One region of the Paenibacillus residui genome, then DNA from elsewhere that is predicted to be linked to it. Evidence: riboswitches for the same ligand, from Rfam matches in the RefSeq annotation. Region 1 holds a riboswitch; the other holds the start of a gene.
What was found. Region 1 has a riboswitch for ZMP and ZTP ahead of ACFQ03_RS05195 (bifunctional 5,10-methylenetetrahydrofolate dehydrogenase/5,10-methenyltetrahydrofolate cyclohydrolase). Riboswitches for the same ligand answer to the same signal wherever they lie in the genome.

Region 1 (14,784 bases):
TCGCCGAACCGTTTGGCCAGCCAGTTGGCCGCCACGACCAACACCAGACCAATAACTCCTTTAAACAAGCCTACAGCGGTTGCAAAGCTGTAATCGGATTGATGAATTCCTTTAAAATAAACGTAAGTGTCCAGTACGTTGCCAATCTCCATATTGAAGGAGTTGAGCATCAGAAAGATTTGTTCAAATCCGCTGTCCAGCACATTGCCGAGACGCAGGATGAGCAGAATAACGATCGTGCTCCGGATTCCGGGCAGCGTAATATGCCATAATTGCCGCCAGCGGTTTGCCCCGTCCATCACGGCCGCTTCATACAAATTCGGATTAATGCCCGATAAGGCGGCAAGAAAAATAATTGTTCCCCAGCCCGCTTCTTTCCAGATAACCTGAATAATAATGAGTGGCCGGAAATAAATCGGATCGGTCAGAAAATCAATCGGGCCTATGCCAAGCTTGAGAGTCAAAAACGTATTGATCAGACCGCTGCCGCGCAGGAAAATAATAAAAATCCCGACAACAATGACCCAAGATAAAAAATGCGGCAAATAAATAATCGATTGCACAATTCTTTTGTAGGCCCCATTGCGAATTTCATTCAGCATAAGTGCCAAGATAATCGGCGCCGGAAAGGCAAAAGCGATCTGCAAAAACGAAAGCACGAGCGTATTCCACAGAACCCGGACCACTTCGGCATCCTCAAATATTTTGGCAAAGTGTTTGAAGCCGACCCAGGGGCTCTCCGTAAATCCGAGGAACGGGCTAAAATCCTGGAAGGCTATGACCGAGCCCAGCATAGGAACGTAACGATAAACAAGAAAATAAAGCAGTCCGGGCAAAATAAGCAGGTATCCATATCTCTTGCGCCATATTAGTTGCCATATACGGGGCTTCTGCGGTGCAGAAACCCCTGAATTAAGAGAATACTCATTCGTTCTCATTCCATTCCTCCATCAACAGGCAGGTCAATCCCATGCTTCCTTAGGATCTTGGATGGTAATCCCGGCGTTCACTTCCTCAATCCACTTGTCCCCGCCCTTTTTCATAAACTCGTCGACCATCTTATCCCAGTCACTGACCGGACGTTGACCGGCAATCATTTTCGATTGCTCATCGATCAGAAATTGGGTCAATTCATTCCCCTTCTCCAGATAAGTCGGTGACGGTGCGGCATAATGCGGAGAACCGTAAAATTTGCTCTCACCATGCACCTTAAGCATATCCTGGACGACGGCATCGAGAATTGGATTGCTGTACTTATAAACCTTATCCGAATCTTTCTCCGGCCACGGAACGTCATCCAACAAATAAGAGGTAGGACGCAATCCGTCCTTCAAGGCGTTTTCCTTCGCTACAGGCTTCCCGTCCACCATGTCATAGGCTTTGCCTTCCCCTCCCATCAAGAAATCGAAATCGGGGTTATCCGGATTCATCCGGTCTTCCGGAATCACCGTTCTGGCCAGCTCGGTCATTTCCAATATGCGCCGAACCTTCTCCTCGTCCTTGCCGGCTTCCGCCGAAATCGTCATGAATCCTACGAAGCCGCTGCTGGAGGTGAGTCCTTGGGATCCGTCCGGAGCGACGGCCGGAGCCATAAATGTGAATTCCGCATTGGGATCCAGCTGTACCAGGCTATCGGCGTTCGCATTGATCATTCCGCGGGGAGTGCCGATGAAGATGCCCGCTCTGCCGGAATAAAACTCTTTATTGGTTGCATTCCAATCCAGACTGGCAAAGTCGCGAGTGACGGCGTTTTCTTCATACAAATCGGCAAACCACTCGATCATTTCTTTGCGCGCTTCGGAGATCCATCCCGGAATGAATTGGCCCTTATCGTTTTTATGATACCAGGCGTTGGGATCCCAATAGGCTCCCAGGTTATAATTGGGGTTAATGTTCTGGCCGAGGGCTATGCCGTATGTATCGTTCTTGCCGTTGCCATCCGGATCCCCCTTCGTGAATGCGATGGCGACCTGCTTCAATTCTTCATAATTGGTCGGAACCTCCAGCCCCAGATTATCCAGCCAATCCTTGCGGATCATCGGCAAAAAGCCGAATCGCGGATAATACTTGGGAATCGCGTAGATTTTTCCGTCCACTCTGAATTGATCCCATATAAAATCAGGAACGAGAGCCAGCGACGGATAGTCGTCAATATAATCATCCAATGCGAGAAAAGCATTCTGCCGGGCAAATTTAGGATACCGGTTCGATATATCCGGCGCCTCGAAAGCAACTATATCCGGGATGGTTCCGGATGCCAGAACTGCGCTCAGCTTCTCACTGTAGCTGCCGACGGGCACCTGATTAACCTGGTAATCGACATTAAACCTCTCGTTAATCATTTGCACGCCCGGGCTGTCATTAGGCGGCAATTCCCCGTAGCCGAACTTCATGGCCGTAATTTTTATTTGACGGTCCTTGTCTGATTCTTCCGGTTCCTTGGCGGAATCCCCGGGTTCTGTCTTTGTCCCCCCGGACGAACAGGCTACCGTCAGCGTTACTGCGGCCGTAAAAATTAAAGCATGCTTTTTGAATCTCACAATAAACCCCTCCCCGTAAAAATGAATAACAATCACATTTGGCCTCAAAAGGAAAAATAACAAACACTATAATTCTGATACGTATCTGGTTGAATTATAACGAGTCAATTAAAGCGCTGTCAATATTGAATATTGAAAAATTTGTTATCCACAATAAGCTGGAAGTCGGGATAAATCCAACCTTGCAGTTGAAACGACTCGGAAGTCGCTCCCGTTATAATTGGATTGAAAAGCGATTTGAAAGGGGCTATACTAGAAATTGCAGAGGATATTTTGAATAATATAGATAAACAACCAGATTTGTATCAGTTTGAGGTCGGTTCGGGAGGTTGCTAAATGAGTCGTAAAACCAAACAATCGGTGCTTCGTTCCAAGTTGGAAGAGATGATGGCAAGCATCCGGGACAGCATCCGGAGCGGAGCATTTAAGAACGGTCAGTTTCTGCCATCGGAGCTTGAGCTGGCAGAGCAGTATAACCTCAGCAAGCATTCCGTCCGGAAAGGATTGGATATTCTCGTGACGGAAGGATATGTGCAGAAAATACCGCGCATCGGTAATAAAGTGCTTAACCCGGATTATACCTCGAATACTACTATCCGTTTCGGCTATTACCCATCGATGCATAAACAGGCGGAATTGAGTACATTGATAGATTATTTTCATGAACGGCATCCGGGGATCCAGGTGGAGCTCATTCCAATCCCCTTCCATTTCGACGATTTGCAGCTTATGAAGCATTACCTTCAATCCGGATTGATTGATGTGGCTATGTTTAACAATCAATCCTTCTCCGAATTCCATGAGAGAGATGGCAGCTTTGCGCTGCTGGAGCCGTTGCAGCCGCCGGAAGATACGTATCCGTTCCTTCTTCCCGCTTTTCAAGACGGCAAACGGCTGCGTGCAGTTCCTTTCGTCTTCTCTCCGGTCATTCTTTGCTATAACAAAGATCACTTCGAAGAATTTGACCTCCCTGAACCCGACAGCAGCTGGACCTGGAATGAGCTTATGGATGTGGCTCACCAGATCACCAACCGCAGTAATCGGGTAGGGTTTTATTATCATGCGTTATCGGACAACCGCTGGCCGATCTTCCTTCTTCAGAGCGGACAATGGATTCGCCCGGAAGATACCGGGCCTGTTTCCTTCCGCCATCCGGATGTGCGGGAGGCCATACAGATGAGCAGGGATATCATCAGCCACCAAGGCTTGTCTTCCTTTCTCTCACAGAGTGATCTGGAGGCGGACGATTTGTTCCGTCAGGGCAAAGTATCCATGGTGATGACCACCTATTTCGTCCTGAACGAATTCCGCAATGCATCGTTTCGCTTTGACATTGCGCCTCTTCCGCAGTTGAAAACTTCCAAGACGCTCAACCTGGTGATCGGACTGGCCGTTTCTGCCAAATCGGCCAATAAGGAAGCAGCGAAGACGCTGGTACATTACCTGACCTCCCAAGAAGCGCAAACCGTTATACGCCATCGGACTTTAAGCATCCCGGCGATGAAGAGGGCGGCTGAACGCACGGGCCGCACCGACATCCGGGATGCAGTGGCCGGCCGGGGGAAACGTTCGCCAAGCCCTGCAGCACAAGGAGCCCGCATGGTACAACCGCATGAAGCGGCTGAGCCTTCCCGATTTCAGCTGTATCGGGAAATCATTCCCAGCTTTAAGATGCATTCCGAGCTTGGGTTATCCGGACCGCTGCTGAAGCAAATTCGCGAGGAACTGAAATTATATTGGTCTCAAGTGACCGATTTGGATACTTGCTGCCGACATCTGGAGAAGCTGCTTTCCGAGCAGCCGGTTGTTAACGCCTAGCCTAACAAAGCACTTTTGATGACTGCTTTTTAGGCTAGGCAGTCTAATAGTGGTAAACAGGAGGGATTCTATCGTTAATCCTTCCGATATGAGGTATTTGCGTTCTCCCATGTAAAGCTCATTCGTTTATCCTTGAATGGATGGTGGACAACATGCCGGCCCGGATCGATTCGATCCGGCCGATGATTTGTGCACATTCCCTTCCGTATTGTTCCTTCAGCTTCTCCTCCTGCAGGCCGGGAAGGTTGATGGCAACTGTAATCCATGCGGAGCGGGCAGCCGCCTCCAGAAGATAGACGGCTATTCCAAGATCGGATAATACCCTGCGGTTCGCGTTCCCGGCTATCCCTTCCATTGTTTCCATGGAAGCCAGACATCTTCGCATCAGCCTGACAGGAACCTCGGTGGCCAGTACCGAGGCGGAGGCCAATGCAGCCTGTTTGGCTTGCTTGTGCTCCTCGGTTTGTCCTGACATTCGGGCGGCGGACATATAAGTTTCGAACGAGTGAACATCCTCCTCTAGAAGGCTTTCGAATTGATCGATATCCGCTTTCATCCGGATGATCATGTGCTCCATTTCTTCCGAATGGGAGGCAAATTTAGGCCCCTGGCTAAAGTGGGCAACCATCGAGCCCATGGCCGCTCCCAGCGCAGCAACCAGAGCCGCGACGCTCCCTCCACCCGGAGTCGGTGTACGGGATGAAGCCGCTTGGACGAAGGAGCGAACGGATTGATCCATCAAGCTCATTTCTATACTCCCCCCTTTCTTATAAAATTCTGCTGCTTCTTACCATGCTGCAGTTCGAAGGCTTTTATAACATTTTCAAATAGAATGGCCGTTGTCAGCGTTCCTACCCCTCCCGGAACCGGCGATAACGCCTGCAAGCGAAGAATCGCCCCGGAGTCCACGTCCCCCTTCAACTCCCCGCTGTCTGTTTCATTAATTCCCGCATCTATCGCGACCAGATCGGGATGGACCATAGACTTCGTTATTAATCCTTGACGCCCCGCAGCGGCAAATACAAAATCCGCCTGGCGAAGCGGGACGGACAGATCGGGAGTATACGAATGGCACACGGTCACGGTGGCATTCTTCCGCAGCAGCAAATGAAGGAGCGGCATTCCTACGGTCTCCCCGCGCCCCACCACGACAGCATGTCTTCCCTTTAGCTCATAGCCGTAATCTTCCAGAAGCCGGACACAGGATAACGGTGTAGCCGGATATAGTCCTGGGGCTCCGGTTTGATTAGCCAGCCGGTTGGAAGAGGTCAATCCGTCCACGTCCTTCCATGGCGAAATCGCCTCGATTATCGCTTTGGAGGACAAGTGCCGTGGGAGAGGGAGCTCTAACAGAATTCCGTGAACCCCATCGTCCCTATTTAACGTATCAATGATTCCCATCAGTTCTTGTTCCGTTACTCCGGATGGGAGGCGTATCCATTCGAACGCTATACCAAGCCGGGAAGCCCACCGCTGTTTAGCCTTCGCATAGGCCAGGGAAGCCGGGTCCCCTTCCACCAGAATAACGGCCAGCTTTACTTCTATCCCCCGCTGCTCCCTCACTCTTCCTGCCTGTTCAGCAACTGCCTTTCGGATGCGATCCGCTGCTCTTGCCCGGTTAACCAAATTCCCATAGCTTGCTGCTCCTCCTTCATTAACAAAAAAAAGTATTTGACCCCGATTAGGGATCAAATACTTTGCCCAGGCGAACGGCTATAACGTCATATGTGCTTCCTCGTGGTTCACCACGTGCGCCAGTTACACATACCAAATATTAACTAATATTATATTCTGAAATTTCCTGCAATACAAGCAATTTTTTGTTCAGAACAGCCCCACACCAACATTTCGGAACCAAGACGCCTTGTCAGGAGGAGTGCCACGGCCATTATGACAAGAAACGGCGCAATACGTTATCACTAATTCGGACCACATTATTATCGTAATTATTCCAGGCTATACTGCCCGCCCAGTTAATGGAACCAACGGAGAAAACCGCACCGCCGCCGGCAATATCAAAATAGGTCATATCGGCACGCACGAGCGGGCTTTCAAGCCCCCCTTGCCCCGGCGCTGTGAACAGCAAATCTTCATGGACTACTTGATAGTAATCGTCCAGACCGGTCGAGGTCGCCAATCGCAGCGCATGTTTGGGCGTACCTAATTCATGGTCGAAGCGGTCAATTTCATCCCCTACCGCTCCGCCCATAACGAGACCGAAATCGCCGATGATTTCATCCTCCCCGATCCCTTCGAATATAAACGCCGCCGCCGGATCATGACTGTCCGGAAGCCGCTTGTATCCGCAGCCGTTAATACCGCCCAGCGCAGAAAAACCAACTCCGACGATGCTCTGCGGCACAAAACCGTAATGCCGCCATAAGCCCCCGGGCTCGCCGGTTGTACTATGATAGATTTGCCCCGGCGGTGTATCAGACGATCTTGTACCGGCATTGCCACGCCGTACTTCAAGCAAGTAAGAACGGTCTGCATCCAGACTGGTTACCCAATAAAACCCGTTCCCGCCCAAATACATCAGCCGACCGCCGGCAGCCAAATATTGCTTTAGCGCAATAAGCATCGGACGCGTCCAATATTCGGGGTGGCTGCCCGTAATAATCACTTTATAAGATGCCAGAAGCTCCTGCCCTTCCCGATGCAAATCTTCATCCGTAATGACATCATAAGGCTGCTTCCGCCTTTCCAGCCAACCGGTTATATATAAATCCGCTGAAAAATGCCTTACTGCACGCCAATTGCGGTAATGAGGCCGTATATTCAAAATCGGACGCAAGCGGGAGCTGTACTGTACACCACTGCCGTCATTATGCAAGTCATAGATCGATTTGCCCAACTCCGGATGCTCGGACAGAAACCGGTCCTGCTCCGGAAGCACATAATCGTCTCCCATATAAGCTTGAGCCTGCTCATACAGTCGTTCGTTCGCATAAGCCAGATACGTATTAGTTGGGGCCAAATAGACGACCTCTGCTTTGGCAGTCTGTCTGCCCGGACGTACAAACAATGGCACATAATCGACGCTGGCTTCCGTCTCCAAACGAAAAGCGTAGACTCCGCTCCGCAGTTCGTCCGGCACTTTCCAGACAAAATCGGCATCCCAGCCCGCATCGCATAAATCGTCGTCATGAAAATGAACAGCGGCATACTGGTCTGGAGCTTCTTTAAAGCTCGCATATTCACCAGTCCAATTATGACTTGTCACCGCTCGTGCCGGCGCTTGATATAACCGGCCGTCATTTTGTCCGCCCGAACAGTCGATTAGGCGGCTGGACGAAATAAATTGACTGAAATCATAGCATGCCGCACACTCTGCTCTCATACTTGCCGAAAGTTCCGGTGCTGAATACAGCTGTTCGAGCTGTTCATCATCCAGAGCAGTACGAAAAAAACGCGGGTTTTCCAGCTTGCCGTTATAATAATGCTGTCTCCTGCCCTCCTGATATTGAGCGGCCAGCACGACTGCACCCGTTAACAAATTTGAGAAATCCAATGCTGCTTTTCGTTTAATAAACTGCCTATCCCGTTCGGGCATCCATTGATCCTGATGATCAATCAACAGTGCCGCTTCTCCTGATTCGGCCGAATAACGTACAGCGATAAAATACCACGATTTCGCCATAAGCGGCCGCTCCGTACGAACAACCGCCGACTGCCCCGCACAGTCTGTAAGCATCAGCGCGAGTTGACCATCTTGCTCAAGGACAAGCCGTCCTCCGGCCGTGCCGTTCGTCGCCGACACGGACCAGAGCGTCTGCGGATGTACCGCCCCTGTCGTCAAAGTCGGCCAAGCCCATAGTTGAACCGTGAATTCTCCGCCCTGCATCCAATCGGAGGGAACCGGCAATTCGCCATAGGAACCTGCCTCGATTTCCTGTACGCGCCCCGGATAGACTCGATTGCACTCGGCTTGCACAGTCTCCACGGGCAAATCATCGCTCTCCGCATCCATCAGCCCGCCGCATAGACGAACGACGTTCACCTTATAGCTTTTGCTTGTCGTACTGACCATAACCTTGACCTGTTCCCCCGGCATTACACTGAACTGATCCGCGTACCCGGTAATGTTAAGCGCTTCCTGTTTCATTGTATCTCCTCCTATTTTGTAAGACTCGATTACAACATGGAAAGAACAACAGTCTGAAGCGAAGGGGTAATTTGCTCGGGGCAGCACCTCCTTTATCAACGTTCAATTCCGCGCAGATAGACTTTGGCAACATGGCGGATAAAGGTTTCTTTGCTCATTTGCTGTTGTTCCACCATTTTCAGATACAGATGCGGATCGAACATGTTTATAAACTGAAAGGCCATCATCTCGTTAGGAAGCTCCCGATCAAAGAGGCCTGCTTCCTTTCCCTCATCCAAAATCTTCCCTATACCGCCAAATATCTCTGCAATCAATCCATCGATCCGCTGCTGTTGTGCTTTAAATACAGAGGCCAAATCCGGATCGCTCCGCAGCATAAACTGAAAAAATGCGCCTGACATTTCTTTCTCCAACAAATAAATCAGCTTCTCCTGTGCCGTACCGTTATAAGCCCGGGCTTGCTGCACGCTTTCCAGAAACATGTTGAGCTTCGGCTCTACCAATGCATAAGCCAGTTCCTCTTTACGTGTAAAATGCAAATAGAGTGTCCCCTTGGCAATTCCAACCCGGTCTGCGATTTCATCCATGCTCGTATGGTGGTAACCCTTCTCCAGCATGATTTCTTCCGCCGCCTGCAAGATGTATTGCTCCCTTTCCTGACGCTGCCGTTCTTTCAACGAACCTTTCCTTTGCACCATATATTTATAAGCGCCTCCAAACAGATTCTGAATTTGATATTCAAATAATGACTTTATAGTCATAACAGTAACGCATATTGGTAATTTTTTCAACTGTTCTTTTTAATTGCCGCTGTATATATCATAGCTTATCAGTTCTTCAATAAATCTGAATATATCCCTATCCTATCGGAAATTTCCACCTGTTCAATGATTGAGTTATACGCTATCATGTTTAAAAGCTTCTTTCTTTTAACTGCTAACACAACGTGCAATAGGAAATCTTCAGACAAAGGAGGTAATCCAGTTGAGTTATTTGCCTGATAACCAACGCTACTCAACCATGATTTATAACCGCTGCGGCCAATCGGGGATAAAACTCCCGGCTATTTCATTAGGACTGTGGCATAATTTCGGGGGCGCCGATGTCTACGAAAATTCGAGGGCCATGATTCGCAAAGCCTTCGATCTTGGAATTACCCATTTCGATCTGGCTAACAATTACGGGCCGCCGCCGGGATCTGCGGAGGAAACCTTCGGCAGAGTGCTTAAATCCGATCTCCGGGCTTATCGGGACGAGATGATTATCTCTACCAAAGCAGGCTTTTATATGTGGCCTGGACCGTATGGGGAGTGGGGCTCCAAGAAAAACATGGTGGCGAGTCTGGACCAGAGCCTGAAGAGAATGGGGCTCGATTACGTGGATATATACTATCATCACAGGCCCGACCCCGATACACCGCTCGAAGAAACGATGGCCGCCCTGGATTTAATCGTCCGCCAAGGGAAGGCACTGTACATAGGAATTTCGAATTACCGGGAAGAGCGGGCTCGCGAAGCCATCCGCATTCTGAAGCAGTTAGGCACCCCGCTCCTTATACATCAAGCCTCCTACTCTATGTTTAACCGATGGATTGAGGACGGATTGCAGGATATTCTGCAGGATGGAGGGGCCGGCTGCATCGCCTTCTGCCCGTTGGCGCAGGGACTGCTGACCAACAAATATTTGAAAGGAATTCCGGCCGATTCCCGTGCGGCTAAGGAAGGCTCGTTCCTTAAAGAAAAAGACGTGACAGAGGAGAAAATCGCTAAAGTCCGTCTCTTGGCCGAATTGGCCGCTGAACGCGGGCAATCCCTGGCCCAGATGTCTTTGGCCTGGGTGCTGCGTGAAGGAAAAGTGACCTCGGCCCTAATCGGCGCCAGCCGTGTCAGTCAAATAGAAGAGAATGCCGCCGCCATTCAGAATCTGGACTTCAGTTCGGAGGAATTGACGCGAATCGACGATATTCTAAAAAGCTGAGCCTGTCAAAAAACTTTACATTTTTGCATCGAATTTCCGGTTCGGTGCATTTTTTTATGCGTTGACAAGTGAATATCATCAAAAGTTGAGAATGATCTAAAATCGTGCACTCCCTTTACGAAACTTGATTTATAAATTCTGTTGCGACAACAAATTAACTCTACTAAAAAAACAGACAAATGATATAATTAAAGTGGATTGAAATTAACAGGATTAGGGAGGGATGGGATAACGATCCACCAGAAGACGGTAATTATGTAAACGCTTTAACAGAAAGGATGATGGAATGTGAAAATGAAGAAGTTGGCCTCTATTCTGCTGATTTTAGTGTTCCTGGCTTCGCTCGTCACCACCGCGGGAGCCTCCGAAAACGGCACCCCCTCTGCAGCAGCACCACTCTCTGGTGAAGGCCGGGGAAAGGAAGTTACGATTAAAGTAATGTCCTACAACATCCGTCATGGAGTCGGGATGGATCAGGTGCTTGATTTGGACCGGATAGCGAATGAAATCAGAGCATCGGGAGCCGATATAATCGGGCTTCAAGAAGTGGATCGTCATTATTCGGCCAGAAGCAATTTTGAAGATCAAGCCAAGAAACTTGCCGAGTCTCTGGGAATGCATTATATCTATGGCGCGAATCTGGACAGGGACCCGCTGGAGCCGGGAGGAAAGCGCAGGCAATATGGAACGGCGGTTCTGAGCAGATACCCTATCATCCATTCCGAGAATCATCTGTTAAGCAGCTTCGGCCAGGAACAGCGTGGTTTACTGGAAGCAACCATCAACGTTAAGGGCAATCATATTCAGTTCTACAGCACCCATCTGGGATTGACGACGGAACAGCGTCTCGCGCAAATCGACGAAATCTTGGCGATTACAAGCCAATATGATCGGACAACTATTATTACCGGAGACTTTAATGCCCTCCCGGTAAGCGAAGAGATTCGATTGATGAAGACTTTATTTAAAGACGGTTTCGAAGATCAAGGGGACGCCTTTACCTTTCCGGCGGACAAGCCCAGATCAAGAATAGATTATATCTTTGTATCGGAAAATGTTGAATTGACCCATCCGGAAGTCCTCTCTACGTTGGCATCCGACCATTTGCCGATTGTCGGTGAAATTACATTAAAGAGAGAGGCTCCCTATAATAATGGCAGATAGCGGCAGTGCGGCTTAGCGAAGATACGCACCCTTCATTAACTCTTTAACCGAAAGACCGGGCCTCCTTGCAGGATGGAAGTCCGGTCTTCATGCATACATACGGTCGGCAGGCTGAAGCTGTCATTGGATGGCCGACTTTCTACTTCTCGTAGTCTATCTTGTCTTTTTGAATATCATTAGCTTCCCATAGATTCCGAACGTCACTGTCATAAGAATCCTTTTGCAACCCTTTCACCAGCGCTACACATAACAGACCGAGGAATACGAAGGCCACAAGCATGATCATGATGAATAGGACCATCCTGCCTACACCCCTTTCCCATAGAAGGTTCTACTCTAATTCTATGAGCGGGAATGCCAAATGATCCGTATAAAATGTACAGCCATACACTAACCTGCTTATGGAACGGTTCCTTGCTTGAAGCCGCCGTTAATCAAGAATTTATTTCAGTCGGAGTTGGCGGATTGCTAGATGTAGAATTATTAACCCACTCCGTCAGCCACCACTCGCGCGCATGAGAATAATCCTGATGATCCCGCGGATCGGGCTCTGTCATAATAAACGTGCCCCACCAGAAAATTCCCGAGCCGTAAACGTCGGCTCCTTCGGCGATCGCTTGTTTGAGGCCTCTGGCTGCATGATAAATATTCTCGATAGACGGATCGTGATAGATGACAAACTCGCCGTATTCCGGCGCATCGGGATCCGTTTCGAGATAACCTTTCGTCTCGTACGCCGGCATAATCGGTGAGAATTGACAATCCGGGTTGCTGCTTGCCGCAATCGCATTACTGTAGCGCAGCGCTGTATTCTTCCACAATTCTTCATATTCTTCCGCCGTCTGAGTCACCGTCGGTTTCCAACTGTCCGGCCCATTCGTATCGTAGATCATCGGATTCAGCATATCCATAATATTTGCCAGCTGTGTAATATAGTCATTGGACCATACTATGTCCCACGCCGGACCTGCAATGGATAAATGGACATCCGGACCCACAGCCTGCCTAATGCCCTGTAATAATGTCAATAATTCAGGATCGTCCTTCCATTTGGCACGAAGCGGTTCGATATCGAATTGAATCCCATCCACTTTGTAGTACCTTCCGTCATACAGAAATCCAATATCCACCGCGTTCTTTACGGATTGAATAATCCGCTGGTGCATCGCCTGTTTATCTTCTTCGCCGGCAGGATGCTCTTCCGTTCCGACATGTACGTGTCTGACGGTGTCCGCATTGATCCAAGCGATAATCTTCTGATCGGGATCCGTCTCCCGTGAAACTTTAATCCAGTGCCCCAGCTCTTTGCTTTGATTCGGATCCAAGGTTCCATCCTCTCGCAAAAATCCGATATTCGCAAATTGGTATTCGATATAATACTGTTTGAGCTGATTCACATACTCCCTGATTTGCCTATCGGTTTGCGGGAGATAAAACCAATCTTCGGGAAGATAGGCATGATTGTGAATATATACCGCTTCCTCCTGAGGGGGTTGGTTCGGATCACCGGGTGTTGTCGGATATGCGGCAATATCATCGAAGAACACATATCCGGGTCCGGGGTTTTTGTACAGGTATACCATAATCGCTGTAGTTCCGGGAACCGCCGTGAAAGAAATTTCCCTATATTCGTAATCGCTCGCCGTATAATGAAGTTCTTTGGCGCCGCCGGCAATGGGGCCGTTATCTCCCAGGCTTTTTATACCCAGTATGCCTACCTCCCCTGCCGAAGCTTTACCCCAACCGCCAATTTTAAAGGTATCGTTCGGTTTGGCTTCAATATACCAGGCCATTCCGCCTTCACTGCCCGCATCCCCGAGACCGATTTGCAGCGCTCTCATGTGGGATGCTCCATCTTCAACAACGGTTGTCGCTCCCCAATCCTCCCAGCCTTCTTTATAGGCTTCGAAACCTCCATTCCATATTAAATTTTCGTTCACCGCATCGGCATTCACTCTGTCATCCGGAGATGCCATCCCCAATATAAGGGCAGCGGCCATAGCTAACGTCAATAGCCGCCTCATCAAATGTTGCATCAGTATTTCCCCTCTCCTTGATAGTAAGATGTTCCTCAAGAGCTGCGCAAGAAAACGCCTTCAACATCCGACTGACTATCTGTCTCTTCCAGAAGTCGGGTCCACTCAATTACGAAGTGCTGAATCAACTAATCGTATCCTTAACTTCAGTGCATCAGGACTTTACCTGCGTCAGAGAATAGTCTGCCGAACGCACAAAAAGCCGCTCCCCATAAGAACGGCCTCTTTTTACTAAATATTATTTTCGTACCAGCTTCAGAAATTCCCGCATAAATCCCGGCAAATCAGGCCAAGCATGGCCGGACACGATATTATCATCCACATGAAGGGTTTCTGTCGTATAGGTGGCGCCCAAGCTTTCAACATCATACCGGCAAGCGGAATATGCCGTCATCGTCCGATTGCTGAAAATTTGCTTGTCTTCAAGCACATTGAGAACTAAAGCCGCGTGACAGATCACTCCTACCGGCTTGTTTGCGGCAAAGAAGTGGCCGACTATGGACGGAACATGTTTGTCCATACGGATATACTCCGGCGCCCGTCCTCCGGGAATAATGAGCCCGTCATATTCCTCCGGATTGACCTGATCGAAGGAAACATGCGATTCCAGCAAATATCCTTGCTTCTCGGTATAAGTGTCCCAACCTACGAAATCGTGAACGACGGTGTGGAGAACCTTCTTGGTAGGGGAAGCAATCACGGCTTCATACCCTTCTTCCAACAGTCGGTAGTAAGGATAATAGACCTCCAAGGACTCAGCGGCGTCTCCGGTGATGATCAGAATCTTTTTTGACATCGAATCACTCCTTCTTGGCTTATTGCCTCTATTTTCCTCTATTACAAGGCCAATGTAAAGCAGTTTTAGTTCCGCTTGTTCAGTTGAAAATAGTCAGCAATGCGGGACTTCAATTCGCTTTTTTCATTCCGAGGTACGAGGCATAATAATTGACGGTTGCTTCGAAGCAATTTTGTACTCCCTGTCACTGCTCTACTTCAGGATGACGGCGCAAACCTTGCCCGGTCCATGAATACCTATTGTCAAGTCATTCTCAATATCCGCACTCCGGCTCGGGCCGGTAATCAGATTGATGGAAGAGGGCAGGCCTTGCATGCCGGGGTGCTTTTCCTTAATTCCGGCGAAGGC
Region 2 (14,784 bases), on a different contig from region 1:
TATTGGCGTCAGACCCGTAGAGAACTTTCTCGGGTGTAACGACTTCTAAGAAAAAGGTACTCATGCCGATCCCTCCTGAGAGTTTCCCGGTTCAAGCTTCATCCAGACGAGGATGAAGCTCAGCCAGAAAACACCACTTCGTAAGCCCGTGTCGATTTCTGCCGACGATACAGGCCTTTAAAAACCATTTCACAGGCTATCCGTTACATACTTTTAGCTTTTTCGACAGCTTCTTCGATCGTACCAACGTACAGGAATGCTGCCTCCGGCAAATCGTCATGCTTTCCTTCCAGAATTTCTTTAAAGCTGCGAACCGTATCTTTAACCGGAACGTACTTACCGGGATTACCCGTGAACTGCTCAGCAACGTGGAAGTTCTGGGACAGGAAGTTCTGGATCTTACGTGCACGTTGAACGGTCAGCTTATCTTCATCAGACAATTCGTCCATACCCAGAATTGCGATAATATCCTGCAGCTCCTTATAGCGCTGCAAAATTCTTTTAACGCCTTGAGCTACATTATAGTGCTCTTCGCCAACTACTTCCGGTGTCAAAATCCGGGAGCTGGAAGCGAGCGGGTCTACCGCAGGGTAAATTCCCATCTCGGAGATTCTACGCTCCAGGTTGGTCGTTGCATCCAAGTGAGCGAATGTCGTTGCCGGAGCCGGGTCCGTATAGTCGTCCGCCGGAACGTAAATCGCCTGGATCGAAGTAACCGATCCTTTCTTGGTTGACGTAATCCGCTCTTGCAGCTGACCCATCTCTGTTGCCAGAGTAGGCTGGTAACCAACCGCAGAAGGCATCCGTCCAAGCAGGGCCGAAACCTCAGATCCCGCTTGGGTGAAACGGAAGATGTTGTCTACGAACAGAAGAACGTCTTTACCTTCCTCGTCACGGAAATGCTCTGCCATTGTCAGACCGGTCAAAGCTACGCGAAGACGGGCACCCGGGGGTTCGTTCATCTGTCCGAATACCATCGCGGTTTTCTCGATAACGCCTGCATCCTTCATCTCGTGGTACAGGTCGTTTCCTTCCCGCGTTCTCTCTCCAACGCCCGCAAATACGGAAATCCCGCCGTGCTCCTGGGCAATGTTATTAATTAATTCCTGAATAATAACGGTTTTACCAACTCCGGCACCGCCGAACAGACCGATCTTACCGCCCTTCGCATATGGGGCCAGCAGGTCTACTACTTTAATTCCGGTTTCCAGAATTTCCGCTTGGGTGGTCAGTTCTTCAAATACAGGAGCCGATTTATGAATCGGGCTGGTCAGAGATCTGTCCACTTTTCCGGCATTGTCAATTTCATCGCCCAATACGTTAAACACGCGGCCCAGCGTGGCATTACCTACCGGCACGGAAATCGGTGCCCCTGTATCCAGTGCTTCGATTCCGCGAACCAATCCGTCCGTGGAGGACATAGCGATACAGCGAGCTACGTTATCTCCCAGATGAACCGCCACTTCCACCGTCAAATTGATTTCCGGATCGTTGGCGGAAGTGGATGGCTTATGAATCTTGACCGCATTTAAAATCTCAGGCAGTTGTCCGCGCTCGAACTCAATGTCGACGACCGGACCCATAACCTGCAAAACGCGTCCTTTGTTCATTCTTTTCCCTCCTAAAGCTTTTTACCCGGGGTAAGAAGCTATCTTCGTAAGCTTAAGCTGAACTTTGAAATCTATATAGTGCTGCAAATTTTGTAGGAATAAGCCGAATCTTGTTAGGCTGCCGGGGTTATACCTGGGCATTCGCACCGGCAACAATTTCCGATATTTCCTGGGTAATAGCAGCCTGACGTGCCCGGTTGTACTGAAGGGTCAGCGAGGAAATGAGCTTGGATGCATTTTTCGACGCATTTCCCATAGCTGTCATTCTTGCCCCGAATTCCCCGGCTTTTGCCTCCAGTACAGCACTGTACACAAGAGTTTCCGCATATTTGGGCAGCAGTACTTCCAATACCTTCTCTGCAGAAGGCTCATACTCATATTCCGTCCGAGCATGGCCGCTATCCTCAACCTCTACAAGAGGGAGCACGCTCTTCTCTATCGGTCTTTGCGAGAGGGCATTGATAAATTGGTTGTAAACCAGTATCAACTCGTCGCAATGGCCTTCTTCGAAATAGCGGACAGCAGCATTGGCAATCGTCTTAATATCGGAAAACTTCGGAGAGTCGGACAGACCAACTACTTCCTCTACGACCGGGTACCCGCGCTTCGTCAGGAAATCCCGGCCCTTGCGCCCGATCACGAACAGTGAGTATTCGTCAAAAGATTTATGCTTGCTCTGCAGCGTCTGAGTAAGCTTCCTCAACAGGTTGGAGTTATATCCTCCCGCCATTCCACGGTCAGATGTAATCACCAAATAACCGGTTTTCTTAATCTCCCGTTTCTGCAGCATGGGATGCTGAACATCCCTTGTCCCGGCCGCAACGTTAGAAATGACTTCCTTCAGCTTGTCGGCATAGGGCCGGGATGCCAATGCGGCATCCTGCGCCTTCTTCAACCGGCTGGCGGCAATCATCTCCATCGCCCGGGTAATCTGCTTCATGCTCTGCTTACTTTTGATCTGACGCTTTATATCACGCATACCTTTAGCCATTCATGTTCACCGCCTTTGAACTTGCCCGGTGCAAGTCAGAATCGTTGTGAATCGTTACTCAGATACGGAAAACCCTTTTTTAAACTTCTCGATAGCCGCACCCAGCGCCTTCTCATTATCCGCCGTCAAGTCTTTCGTATCGCGGATCGACGCCAGAATTTCAGGGTGACTCATATCCAGGAACGCCAAGAACTCTTTCTCGAACCGAAGGACGTCCTTAACCGGAATATCGTCCAAATATCCTTTAACGGCTGTGTAGATGCTGACTACCTGTCTCTCTACCGCCATGGATTCGTTAACGCCTTGCTTCAAAATTTCAAGCGTACGGGCTCCGCGGTTAAGGCGGGCTTGTGTCGCTTTATCCAAATCGGAAGCAAACTGGGAGAAAGCCTGAAGCTCACGGTAAGAAGCCAGATCCAGCTTCAATGTACCGGCTACTTTCTTCATGGCTTTGATTTGGGCCGATCCCCCTACCCGGGAAACGGAAATACCGACGTTGATAGCCGGACGCTGTCCCGAATAGAACAGGTCGGACTCCAGGAAGATCTGTCCGTCCGTAATCGAAATAACGTTCGTCGGGATATAGGCCGACACGTCGGAAGCTTGGGTTTCAATGAACGGCAGCGCCGTCAAGGAGCCTCCACCCAGCTCATCGTTCAGCTTAGCCGCACGCTCCAGCAAACGGGAGTGTAGATAGAACACGTCACCGGGATAAGCTTCACGGCCCGGAGGACGTCTAAGCAGAAGGGACAGTTCCCGGTAAGCTGCGGCTTGCTTGGTCAAGTCGTCATAAATAACGAGAACGTGCTCGCCTTTATACATGAAGTATTCGCCCATCGCGCATCCGGAATAAGGAGCGAGGAACAGGAGCGGAGCGGGCTCGGACGCACTGGCCGTAACTACAATGGTGTAATCCATTGCACCGTTGCGGCGCAGCGTTTCGACAACTTGAGCAACAGTCGATTGCTTCTGTCCGATAGCTACGTAAATACATTTCACGCCGTTGCCCTTCTGGTTGATGATCGTATCGATGGCAATCGTCGTCTTACCGGTTTGACGGTCACCGATGATCAATTCCCGCTGTCCGCGTCCGATTGGAACCATCGAGTCGATCGCTTTAATTCCGGTCTGCATCGGCTCATGAACGGATTTACGGTCAATAACACCAGGAGCAGGCGCTTCCACCGGCCGGAACGCTTTCGTAGCGATCGGCCCCTTGCCGTCTACCGGCTCGCCAAGAGGGTTAACTACACGGCCCAGCAGCTCTTCGCCTACCGGAACCTCCATAATGCGGCCCGTCCGTTTAACTTGATCGCCTTCGCGAATATCTTTGTAAGGACCCATGATAATGATCCCGACATTATCTTCCTCGAGGTTCTGGGCCATTCCCATTACCCCGTTGGAAAATTCCAACAGTTCGCCGGCCATAACGTTCTGGAGGCCATGCGCACGGGCAATTCCGTCCCCGACTTGAATGACGGTTCCCACGTCGACTACTTGAATATCGGATTGATATTGTTCAATCTGCTGTTTAATCAGAGAGCTTATTTCTTCAGGTCTGATACTCAACGAACCTCACCCCTATCTACATTGCTTGAGTTTGCTTCAACGTTTTTTCCATCCGTGCAAGCTTGCCGGACAAGCTTCCGTCATACAGCCGGTCGCCAATCCGCACCTGAATCCCGCCGATCAGGCTGGAATCAACTACATTATGGACACGTATGGTCTTGCCGATCAATTTGCCGAACTGTGCAGCGATCGCCTGATTCTCCTGCTCATTCAGAGCGTCCGGAGAGTAGACGGTAGCATCCGCTTGCCCCAGTCTTTCGTTGGCAATGCTGATGTAATAGTCCAGCAGAACATGGAACAGCGTTCCTCTCCTTCTCTCGATCAAAAGGCATATCGTATTGAACACAATATCGGAGACGCTGTCTTTAAACACCCGGGACAGAAGGTTAATTTTATCGTTCAGATCAAATTTCGGATGCAGCAGAAACTCGTACAAATCCTCGTTTTGTTCGATAATGGCAACAACCGATCTCAATTCTTCCTCTACCTGAGAGACGAGGCTCCGGCTTTGAGCAATCTCAAACAGCGCTTTGGCGTACCTTTTCGCTACGATCGTATCGCTGCTCATAGCTTGCCTCCCACCTCTTTAAGATATTGATCGATCAGCTGCTGCTGGGATTTCTCATCGATCTGCTTTTCAATAATTTTGGAGGCGATCATAACAGCCATGGCGCTTACTTGACTGCGCAGAGCGGCTACAGCCTTATCTTTCTCGTTGGCAATATCCTTAATCGCTTCCTCTTTAATGCGGTTGGATTCGTCTCTTGCCGCCTGAACGATCTCTTCCGCCTGTTTCACGCTCATTTGTCTGGCTTGTTCAATAATTTCATGCGCTTCCTTGCGGGCTTCCTGAATTGCCTGTCTTTGCTCGGTGATCAGCTTCTCGGCCTCTTGACGGTTGGATTCCGCAGATTGGATTTGACTCTGAATCATCTCTCTCCGCTTCTCCATCATTCCGAACAAAGGACCGAAAGCGAATTTATTCAGCAACCAATATAAAATCAAGAAAGCGATAATCGCAAATACTGTAGATTCCCAATGAAAACTCATTCGTGTCACTCCCTCCTTACTTGACGACGTTCCAAGAATGCAACCTTAAGCAAAACGAAGGCGTGGATGGCCCAGGCCCTCCCCGCCAAGCTTCGGGCTTATGTGGAATTAGCTGCTGAAGAACATCAAGAATGCCAGAACGACCCCGATCAAAGGAACAACCTCAACGATACCAACCCCGATAAACATCGTCGTTTGCAAAGTACCGCGCAGCTCAGGCTGACGAGAGATTCCTTCTACTGTTTTGCTGACAATCATACCGTTACCAATACCGGCGCCGAAAGCACCCAAACCAACTGCAATAGCTGCTGCTAAAAATTCCATTGTTAAAAAACCTCCCAAATTGTTTAAGTTATAATAGTATATCTGATCTCATGCCCAAGGAAAGTCTCGTGTCCTCCGACAGAGCTCGACAAAGGTTAGTGTCCTTCTTCATGGACAGATGCCTGAGAAATATAGACCATCGTCAAAATAGTGAACAAGAAGGCCTGTATTGCCCCGACGAAAATACTGAAGCCTTGCCACACGGCCAACAGCGGAATACCAAATGCTCCCGCCATGATAATGGTCGCTATCAAAATTTCGCCCGCAAAAATGTTCGCGAACAAACGAAGACCTAAAGTAACCGGCTGGAAGATAGTTTTAATCAAGTTCAGCGGGAAGAATATCGGATAAGGTTCAAGGTAATGCTTGAGGTAATGCTTGGTGTTCCGCGTCAAGCCCAGATAGTGGACCAGAACAAACACGATAGCCGCAAGCCCCATCGTCACCGAAAGGTCGGCTGTCGGGGATTTCCACCACAGCACCTCGGCTCCCTCGTGCCCTTTCGCTTGCCCTTCCTGAATAGCATCCTCAGAAACTATCGGCATCCCCATAAACTCGACAGGCTCCGTATGCCCCGTAACGACAGCAAACGGCAGTCCCAGCACGTTGGATATAAAAATGAACATTATCAAGGTAAGACCTAACGAAACGAAGGCCTTCGCCTTCTTCAAAGGCATGGTGCTGGCAATGGTATTATGAACAAACTCAACCAACCATTCCATAAAATTCTGCATCTTGGAAGGATTCTCGACGGAGAGATTCCGGACACCCAAGCGAGCAACGATAAAAGTGATGATCGCAGCTACGATAATGACGAAAAAAGTCGACAGATCAATTGTAAGACCGCCAATCTCTAGCAAAGGAGAGCTATGCATCGATCATTTTCACCCCTTTCCACGCATGCCTTTATTGGTTTTGAAATACGACAAGATTCCCATCAGGAGTGTTGCCATCTGAACAAAGAATAAACCTATGATCATGGAAATCAAATCGAACTGCGGAAACTTGACACAAATCATCGTTCCGATCAGAGCCATGCAGGCCCTAGAGATAAAACCCGAATTGATCCGCTTCCCCGTATTCTCCATGACAAGCCTTGTAATCGCCTGGATCTTGGCTCCCAGCAATCGGGCATTGATCAGACTGATGACCGTTCCGAGGACAAGTCCGGCCGCATAAGGCTTGGCTTGAGGCACGAGAGCCCAGACGAGCAGACAAATAGCCAGAAAAAACATGGCGGCACGGGAAACGGTTTTCATATAGGCCGTTAAATCATTCATTCGTGTCCTCCAGAAATCGCTTGATCAGAAACACGACACTGACAATGCCGACAAACAGACCTATAATCAGTCCTCCGGCTTTCCAGGCTGGGGATAAGCCGAATCGATCGCTCACAAACGAACCTCCAAAATATCCAAGCAGTATGCATACAATAAGATCAGCGCCGATCGCACTGACCATTCCCGCGGCCCGCCATGGATTATCATTCGGGTTAGGCTTTTTCATACTTTTTCTCCTATCGTCAGTGACGTAAACGGACAAAAAGGAACCTGCCTATGAAATCGTTTTTATTCGGGTAATTTGCGCAGCAATCCTAATTCATTTTAATAAAGCGCGGTCCTGTTTGTCAATTCATTAAAATCCAAACATTTCGTGAACAGCATACAAAAAAGCCTTATAAAATCTGGATTTTTCAGTATCGCCAACTAAACAGTGCAACTGTATGGTGTATGGTAGACTTTAACTTATTACACTTTAAAAGGTTGTGGTCTTTGTGACGATAACCCAAAGTGATAAAGAATCGCTTGAACAATCCTTTGGGAGGCTTGTCCGTCACCATAAGGATTTGCCGCCCTGCTCATTTTACCATAGAGTTCTTCGTTCGTCAGCAAAGCCCTCATCCTTCCATAAACATCCTCTTCCTTGGTGCCGACCAGCTCGAGCGTCCCCGCCTCAATTCCTTCAGGCCGCTCAGTGGTATCCCTAAGGACAAGCACGGGAATCCCGAAGGACGGAGCTTCTTCCTGCAATCCCCCGGAGTCGGTCACTATCAAATGAGTATGAGGATAAAAATTATGAAGATCTACGACATCCAATGGTTCAATCAAGCGAATCCGCGGGTGGTCTCCTAAATATTGGCGGGCAGGCTCCAGAACGGCTGGATTCGGATGGACCGGATAGACAATTGCAATATCTTCGAACTCATCGGCGATTCGGCGGACAGCCTGGAAAATTTGACGGTGAGGCTCGCCCTGCGATTCCCTGCGGTGAGCCGTCATCAGAATCATCCGCTTGCCCTCCGCCCATTCGAGCATCGGATGGGTGTAACCTTCTTTAACCGTATATTGGGGAACATCCGTCACCGTGTTGCCGGTAATGTAGATTCCGTCTTCGGGCTTGTTCTCCTTGCGCAGATTACCCGCAGACCATTCTGTCGGAGCGAAATGCAAATCGGCGAGCACCCCGGTCAGCTGGCGGTTCATTTCTTCCGGATAAGGAGACAGCTTATTCCATGTTCTTAATCCTGCCTCTACATGGCCTACTTGAATCTGCTGCAGGAAAGCGGCGTAGCTTGCGAGAAATGTCGTTGACGTATCCCCGTGGACCAAGACAATATCCGGCTTTGCTTCACGGAAGACCGGCTCCAGACCTTGCAGCACCCGGACGGACAGCTCGGCCAATGTCTGACGGTCCTTCATCACATCCAGATCATAGTCCGGCTTAATATCGAATACCTCCAGCACCTGGTCCATGATTTGACGGTGCTGGGCCGTAACGCATACAAGCGACTCTATCTGATCGGGATGTTTCTCTAATTCCTTGACCAGCGGAGCCATCTTGATGGCTTCGGGTCTTGTTCCGAATACGGTCATCACCTTTATTTTCTTCATGATTATCCCCCTCCCGATTTACATGTAACCCGCAGGTTTCAATCAGTCTGTCGGTAAAAAGTGTTTATTTCGTGCCGAAAAGACGATCTCCGGCATCCCCGAGGCCGGGAATAATATAGCCGTGTTCGTCTAAACGATCGTCAATGGCCGCCACATAAATATCGATGTCCGGATGCTCCTCCTGTACGGCCTTGACTCCTTCCGGAGCGGCTATCAGGCACATCAGCTTAATCTGATTGCAGCCTCTTTCCTTCAAGAGCTGGATGGAAGCATTCGCCGAGCCCCCGGTCGCCAGCATCGGATCGATGACGATCAACTCGCGCTCGGTAACATCGGTAGGCAGCTTAACATAGTATTCTACCGGCTGCAGGGTCTCCGGATCACGATATAATCCGATGTGTCCGACCTTCGCCGCCGGGAGCAGCTTCAAGATTCCATCTACCATTCCGAGTCCCGCCCTGAGGATGGGGATCAGCCCCAGCATCCGGCCGGAGATGATCTTGCCATCGGCGTCTGAAACCGGCGTTCTGACCTTTACCTTCTCCAGCGGAATATTTCTTGTAATTTCGTAGGCCATCAGAGTAGCCACTTCATCGACATAATCGCGAAAATCTTTGGTCTTAGTATTAACATCACGTATAAAGGTAAGTTTGTGTTGAATTAACGGATGGTCGCATATAAAGACCTTGCCCATAAAATTAAATCCTCCCATACAGGTGTGTCTTTCTTTCATTTATGACTGAGCCTCTGTCCTCTAATGCCTTCACAACGCAGCCCGATGGAGTATTCGATCAGCAGCTTTTTGCCATAAACCTTGTTCATTATACCACAAATAATATGAAAATATCCGACAAAAAAAAGAGGCATTCCCCGTTCATATTATGCCTCTGCTCATAGTCTAGAAGGACATCCACCGGCACCGTCCAATCTTCCGGATAAACAGGAAAACTCCCCGGGCAAACAGGGTAGAATGACCTGTCGCCCGGGGAGATCAAGTAGCCTTATTCGTATCTGAGACCCGAATAAAGCGGATATTGCTCCGTCAATTCCTGAACCATACCGCGGACCTTGTCGTGAACGGCCTCGTCCTTCGGATTTTTCAATGCCAGAGAGATGATTTGGGCAATCGACTTCATAGCTTCCCGTCCCATTCCTCTGGAAGTAACGGCAGGGGTACCGATCCGAATACCGCTCGTAACGAACGGGCTCGTCGGGTCGAAAGGAATGGCGTTCTTGTTAACCGTCACTCCCACATCATCCAATAGATTCTGAGCTTCCTTACCCGTCAGATTAATGTTGCGAAGATCCACAAGCATCAAGTGATTGTCCGTGCCTCCGGTCAGAACATTGAGCCCTTCAGCCATCAGTTCCTCAGCCAGCACTTGAGCATTGCTGATAATATTTTGACAATAGGTCTTGAAGTCATCCTTCAGCGCTTCACCAAAAGATACCGCCTTGGCTGCTATAACGTGCATCAACGGACCGCCTTGAGATCCGGGGAATACCGCTTTGTCAATTTCCTTGGCCCAAGCTTTGCGGCACAGGATCATACCACCACGGGGACCGCGGAGAGTTTTGTGCGTGGTCGTCGTGACAAAATGAGCATGGGGCACCGGATTCGGATGCAGGCCAGCGGCCACCAGACCGGCAATGTGAGCCATATCTACCATAAATAATGCTCCCACATCGTTCGCAATTTCAGCCAACGCTTCAAAGTCGATTGTGCGCGGATAAGCGCTCGCTCCGGCTACTAACATCTTCGGACGATGCTTGAACGCCGCTTTGCGAACCTCGTCATAATCGATGCGGAACGATTCCTCGTTAACACCATAAGCCACGAAATTATAGAGAATGCCGGAAGCGTTCGCCGGGCTGCCGTGAGTCAGATGTCCGCCGTGGGCCAGATTCATTCCCAGCACGGTATCTCCAGGCTTGATAGTCGCCAGGTAAACGGCCATATTAGCCTGTGCACCGGAGTGAGGCTGTACGTTGGCGTGTTCCGCGCCGAATATTTCCTTGGCCCGATTAATAGCGATCGTTTCTACTTCGTCCACATATTCGCAGCCGCCATAAAATCTCTTGCCCGGGTAGCCCTCCGCATATTTATTGGTCAATACGGAGCCCAAAGCTTCAATAACCGCTTCACTGACAAAATTTTCGGAAGCAATCAATTCAATTTTGCCGCGTTGCCGGCCGAGCTCCAGATTCATAGCCTTCAAAATTTCCGGATCGGCAGTACGTAAATGTTCCATCCTCATTTTCCTCCCAATGATCGTATTATAAATGATGGTTATTGGCATAAAACTTATGTCGAAAAAATCTGTCTATTTTCAAGATAAGGATAAACGGCTATCGCCGTCCTTTGGGCAGGCGCGTAAAAGCTACCTTTAAAACCGGGTTATTCGTCTTCGAAGAAGATCCGTTAGGTGCTTTTTTTAAATTTTAAGGAAACCCTGCAGCCTCTAAGAGCCGTCAATGCCCTATAGCGTTTCGCCGATTCTAGAGGCAGGCTCCTTCATTCGAAGGTTCCTGCTTCGTGTAGACCGCCCTGGCCCCGCCAATCAGCTTGGGACGGGTATAGGCCATAACAACATGGGCCTGACCTACGGAACGTATGGAAGGGCGTACGGGAACCGCCACCTTGCGCAGATGCATGCCGATTAATGTATCGCCGATATCTATTCCCGCATGGGCTTGAACGGTCTCGACCACAACCGGCTCGTTCAAGTGGTTATAGGCGTAGGCAGCCATAGAACCGCCGGCCTTGGGGACAGGAATAACGGATACCGGCTCCAGCGAAGGGTACGAAGCCAGCGCCTCCTTCTCGAGGACGAGAGCCCGGTTCAGATGCTCGCAGCATTGAAAAACCGGATAAAACCGCACCTTCTCGCGGGCTTTCATCACGCCTTCAAAAATACGTTCAGCTACACCCATAGCACCTGCGGAGCCTATTCGCCGCCCCATAACCTCGCTGGTACTCGTCCCGACAACGACCAACTGCCCATCTTGAATATGGCCGGCTTCGAGAAGTTCTCTCAGAATGAGGTTTACATCTTCTGTAATTTTCAGAAGGGATTCGTTCACTGGATAGTCGTCGGATCTGGAATCGGCCATTCCGGCCCGCCTCCTTCCACCCTGTAATTAATAAAATGATCCCACTTAATTCAGAATACCGGCATTCAGTACTCAACACGGACTGTTTCAGGCGAACCTTATCCGTTAGGGGTGAATGGAATATTTCTCTTCGATGGATTTCAATTTGCTTACCCGGCCTTCGTGACGGGAACCTTGAGAGAATTCCGTCTCAAGCCAAACCTTGACGATTTCCAGGGCAACCCCCGGCCCGACCACTCTTTCTCCTAAAGCCAGAACATTGGTATCATTGTGCTCTCTGGTCGCTTTGGCCGAGAACAGATCGGAAACGAGCGCACAGCGGATCCCCGGTACCTTGTTCGCGGCTATGGACATCCCGATCCCGGTGCCGCAGATGAGAATTCCTCTATCCGCCTGACCTGAAACTACCTGATCACAAACCTTGAGAGCATAATCCGGATAATCGACGGAGTCGGAACAATGGCATCCCAAATCCTCGACTTCATGTCCAAGGGCAATCACCTGCTGCTTGATATCCTCCTTCAGCCGTACCCCTGCATGATCCGCGCCAATCGCAATTTTCATCAACTTTTACCTCCCTTGTCGACCGATAACCGTTAGCCGATCACGGTTCAGTGTCCGTTAGTATACCCAAGCTGTTAAAATAGAAAAAAGAGCAGGCGGCGTGCGTGCACGACGTTGCTCTTTGCCCAGGCGACCGGCCGTATCCCCCGATGCTCCATTGTGGTTATTCCCACTTGTCGCCAGTTACATCGGGTTCTGATTAACGTTACCCCCATAATACCTTATAAGGCGGCAGGTTGTAAAGCTTCCTTTTGGCCTTTGTAAAGTCGTTTTTTATTACTACAAACAGTGATAATGAAAGGCACCTTTATAATTTATTGTTGTGATGATTTTAATTTATCGAGCAGTCTCCGCAGACAAAGCTCAATTTCATCCGCACAGCGCTTATAAACATCGAAGGAGCCTCCGAAAGGGTCCGAGATATCATAATCGGAGGAAGTCGCCGACCATTCCAGCCATGGCGGCATTTCCACCCCTGACAAGCTGGGGTTGAGCGCCTTCTGGATTTCCCATTCAGCCACCGCCCTTTCCTTCTCTGCCTCGGCGGCTGCTTCCTCTTCGTGGCGGACGTACTCTTTCAAGGTGAAGGTTTTATCCGCGGCTTCCGGATATTGTTGAATGAGCGATCTTTTGTGCCCCATGGTCATCGTCAGAATAAGCTCTGCCCAGTTCACATGCTCACCGGATACGGGAGAGGACAGAAGCATCTCCTGCATCCCTTTGGACTGAAGAATTTGACGAGAATGAGGGGAGATCGGACAGCCTTCCGAAGCGGCCGTTCCGGCTGAACGAATGTCCAGAGGAAGGCCCGCTTCTTCTGCCATAAGCCGCAGCATACCTTCAGCCAGCGGACTGCGGCAAGTATTACCTGTACAGACAAATAAAATGCGGTTAACCATTCGTTCACACCTCCTTATTAAGGATTGCCCGCTTCTTTCCCTTTCATCCGGGCTCATTTAACGTCGGCAACAAAACCTAATATGGCGAATCGTATGACTATTGTACCTCATCCGCCAAGAAGCGAACAATCAGAGAATGAACTGAACTCCGAACATTAGCAGGATGGCGCCTCCTATTGCCTCGCCGTAATTGCCCGCCCAATAGCCCATCCTTCTTCCGAGCCATAGACCGATAACGGACATTGTCCCGCCAAAAAAACCGAATAGGAGAACCGTCAGCAAAACATCGGAGTCGAACATCCCCATAGAGACTCCTACTGAAAAGCTGTCTACACTAACCATCAGGGCGAATAGCAGAAGTCCCCAGGCATTCCGGAAATCGAGGGTATGTACGGATTCTCCCCGCAAGGAACTATAGATCATATGTCCCCCGAGCAAAATGAGAAGCCCTCCTCCGGCCAATGTGGCTACCTCACCCAACAGATAGCCGACGTAATGGCCTGCCAGCATTCCCATAAGAGGCATCAATATATGGAATAATCCGATCACGAAGCTCACTTTCAGAATACTTAACAGCCTAATCCCCCTGAAGCCTATGCCTATCCCCAAAGAAAAAGCGTCCATTCCCAAAGCGAACGCCATCAACAGCAGTGTCGCAACGTGCCCCCAATCGAGCGTACCCAGAATCATGCGGCCTTCCCCCTGTCCACTCTTCTTCTTTCCAAACATATGCGGACAAGGGGGTAAACATACTATAAGTCTGTCCCAAGCCTTATATTAAATTTAGGTTTATCGTCTACGAGGGCTAAGTCGGGAATGGCTTCATCCAAGTAACGTAGTGTATTCCTTCGTAATCGCGATACTGGGAGAAGGAATCGCTTAATTTGTTGGCTTTTAGCACCTTTTAACAACGCACGCCTCTCCCGGCGCATTCTGAGGCGCTGATTGTATTCGGGAGGAAATGGTGATAAAAAGACATGCAAATGTGCATGTCTTTTTTACGAAAATATGTAAATCCCGGGAAAGACGAGCAAAACTGCAGGTCATTCGCGCATTTTAACTAATATCTCCTCAAAGACTGCATTTCTGTTGGTCCTTGCTGCGTTCTCACCGAAACCGGGTAAGGCAGCGGAGGCCTAAACGAGCTTAATCCGATGACCGGCCGCCTTCAGAAGACGGTTCATTACCGCCAGTCCGATCCCTTCTTCCTCTAAGGCTTCCGCATAAATAACGGTGACGTTCTGTTCATCGAACGATCTTAACGCTCCATACAAATTTCTGGCGACGGTTTCGGGGCTCTGCAGACTCCCCGCGGCCACTACCACATCCGCTTCGGAGCCGTATTGTTCGCAATGCTCTTCGAACGTAAGGACCCCGGTCCTCTCTCCTTCCGCAGAGGCCTTGCGCAATTGTTCGCGTATCCATGCGGATATCCGGTCAGGCGAATCTCCGCTGACCACTGTGAGCCGGCCACGCGGCGCGTAATGCGCGTACTTCATTCCGGGCGACTTCGGAGCAGCCTCTTCCTCCGCCAGCTGCCCGGAAGAAGGCCGGCCCTCGCCGGAGCGGGCCAGCGCCGCAGAGAGCTCGCCGCGAGCCTCCACGCGGCCGGCCACGCGGCGCAGCTCCTCGGCGGAGACGCCGCCAGGGCGCAGCACGTGCACGACCCCGTCGACCACCTCAACGACGGTCGACTCTACGCCGACCCCGGTCGGCCCGCCATCGACGATTCCGTCGATGAGGCCGTCCAGGTCGGCGAGCACGTGCGACGC

Region 2: another riboswitch for ZMP and ZTP. It lies ahead of rpiB (ribose 5-phosphate isomerase B); the one in region 1 lies ahead of ACFQ03_RS05195 (bifunctional 5,10-methylenetetrahydrofolate dehydrogenase/5,10-methenyltetrahydrofolate cyclohydrolase).

What each region holds. Positions count from the first base shown of each region.
Region 1 is NZ_JBHTIU010000016.1:6,332-21,115, forward strand. It holds gene ACFQ03_RS05175 (ABC transporter permease) at 1-938, opposite strand, end outside; gene ACFQ03_RS05180 (extracellular solute-binding protein) at 963-2,540, opposite strand; gene ACFQ03_RS05185 (extracellular solute-binding protein) at 2,877-4,358, shown strand; gene ACFQ03_RS05190 (cyclodeaminase/cyclohydrolase family protein) at 4,477-5,106, opposite strand; gene ACFQ03_RS05195 (bifunctional 5,10-methylenetetrahydrofolate dehydrogenase/5,10-methenyltetrahydrofolate cyclohydrolase) at 5,109-6,050, opposite strand; ZMP/ZTP riboswitch at 6,051-6,130, opposite strand; gene ACFQ03_RS05200 (N,N-dimethylformamidase beta subunit family domain-containing protein) at 6,247-8,463, opposite strand; gene ACFQ03_RS05205 (TetR/AcrR family transcriptional regulator) at 8,559-9,161, opposite strand; gene mgrA (L-glyceraldehyde 3-phosphate reductase) at 9,448-10,440, shown strand; gene ACFQ03_RS05215 (endonuclease/exonuclease/phosphatase family protein) at 10,735-11,604, shown strand; gene ACFQ03_RS05220 (hypothetical protein) at 11,744-11,905, opposite strand; gene ACFQ03_RS05225 (glycoside hydrolase family 18 protein) at 12,039-13,640, opposite strand; gene ACFQ03_RS05230 (DJ-1/PfpI family protein) at 13,879-14,436, opposite strand; gene ACFQ03_RS05235 (LutC/YkgG family protein) at 14,629-14,784, opposite strand, start outside.
Region 2 is NZ_JBHTIU010000091.1:16,773-31,556, forward strand. It holds gene ACFQ03_RS22275 (F0F1 ATP synthase subunit epsilon) at 1-64, opposite strand, end outside; gene atpD (F0F1 ATP synthase subunit beta) at 204-1,610, opposite strand; gene atpG (ATP synthase F1 subunit gamma) at 1,738-2,601, opposite strand; gene atpA (F0F1 ATP synthase subunit alpha) at 2,656-4,170, opposite strand; gene ACFQ03_RS22295 (F0F1 ATP synthase subunit delta) at 4,187-4,738, opposite strand; gene atpF (F0F1 ATP synthase subunit B) at 4,735-5,220, opposite strand; gene atpE (F0F1 ATP synthase subunit C) at 5,329-5,544, opposite strand; gene atpB (F0F1 ATP synthase subunit A) at 5,640-6,419, opposite strand; gene ACFQ03_RS22315 (ATP synthase subunit I) at 6,429-6,824, opposite strand; gene ACFQ03_RS22320 (AtpZ/AtpI family protein) at 6,817-7,050, opposite strand; gene wecB (non-hydrolyzing UDP-N-acetylglucosamine 2-epimerase) at 7,293-8,435, opposite strand; gene upp (uracil phosphoribosyltransferase) at 8,500-9,129, opposite strand; gene ACFQ03_RS22335 (serine hydroxymethyltransferase) at 9,437-10,687, opposite strand; gene ACFQ03_RS22340 (TIGR01440 family protein) at 10,935-11,549, opposite strand; gene rpiB (ribose 5-phosphate isomerase B) at 11,655-12,113, opposite strand; ZMP/ZTP riboswitch at 12,230-12,310, opposite strand; gene ACFQ03_RS22350 (low molecular weight protein arginine phosphatase) at 12,428-13,012, opposite strand; gene ACFQ03_RS22355 (manganese efflux pump MntP) at 13,142-13,702, opposite strand; partial or broken gene ACFQ03_RS22360 (L-threonylcarbamoyladenylate synthase) at 14,149-14,784, opposite strand, start outside.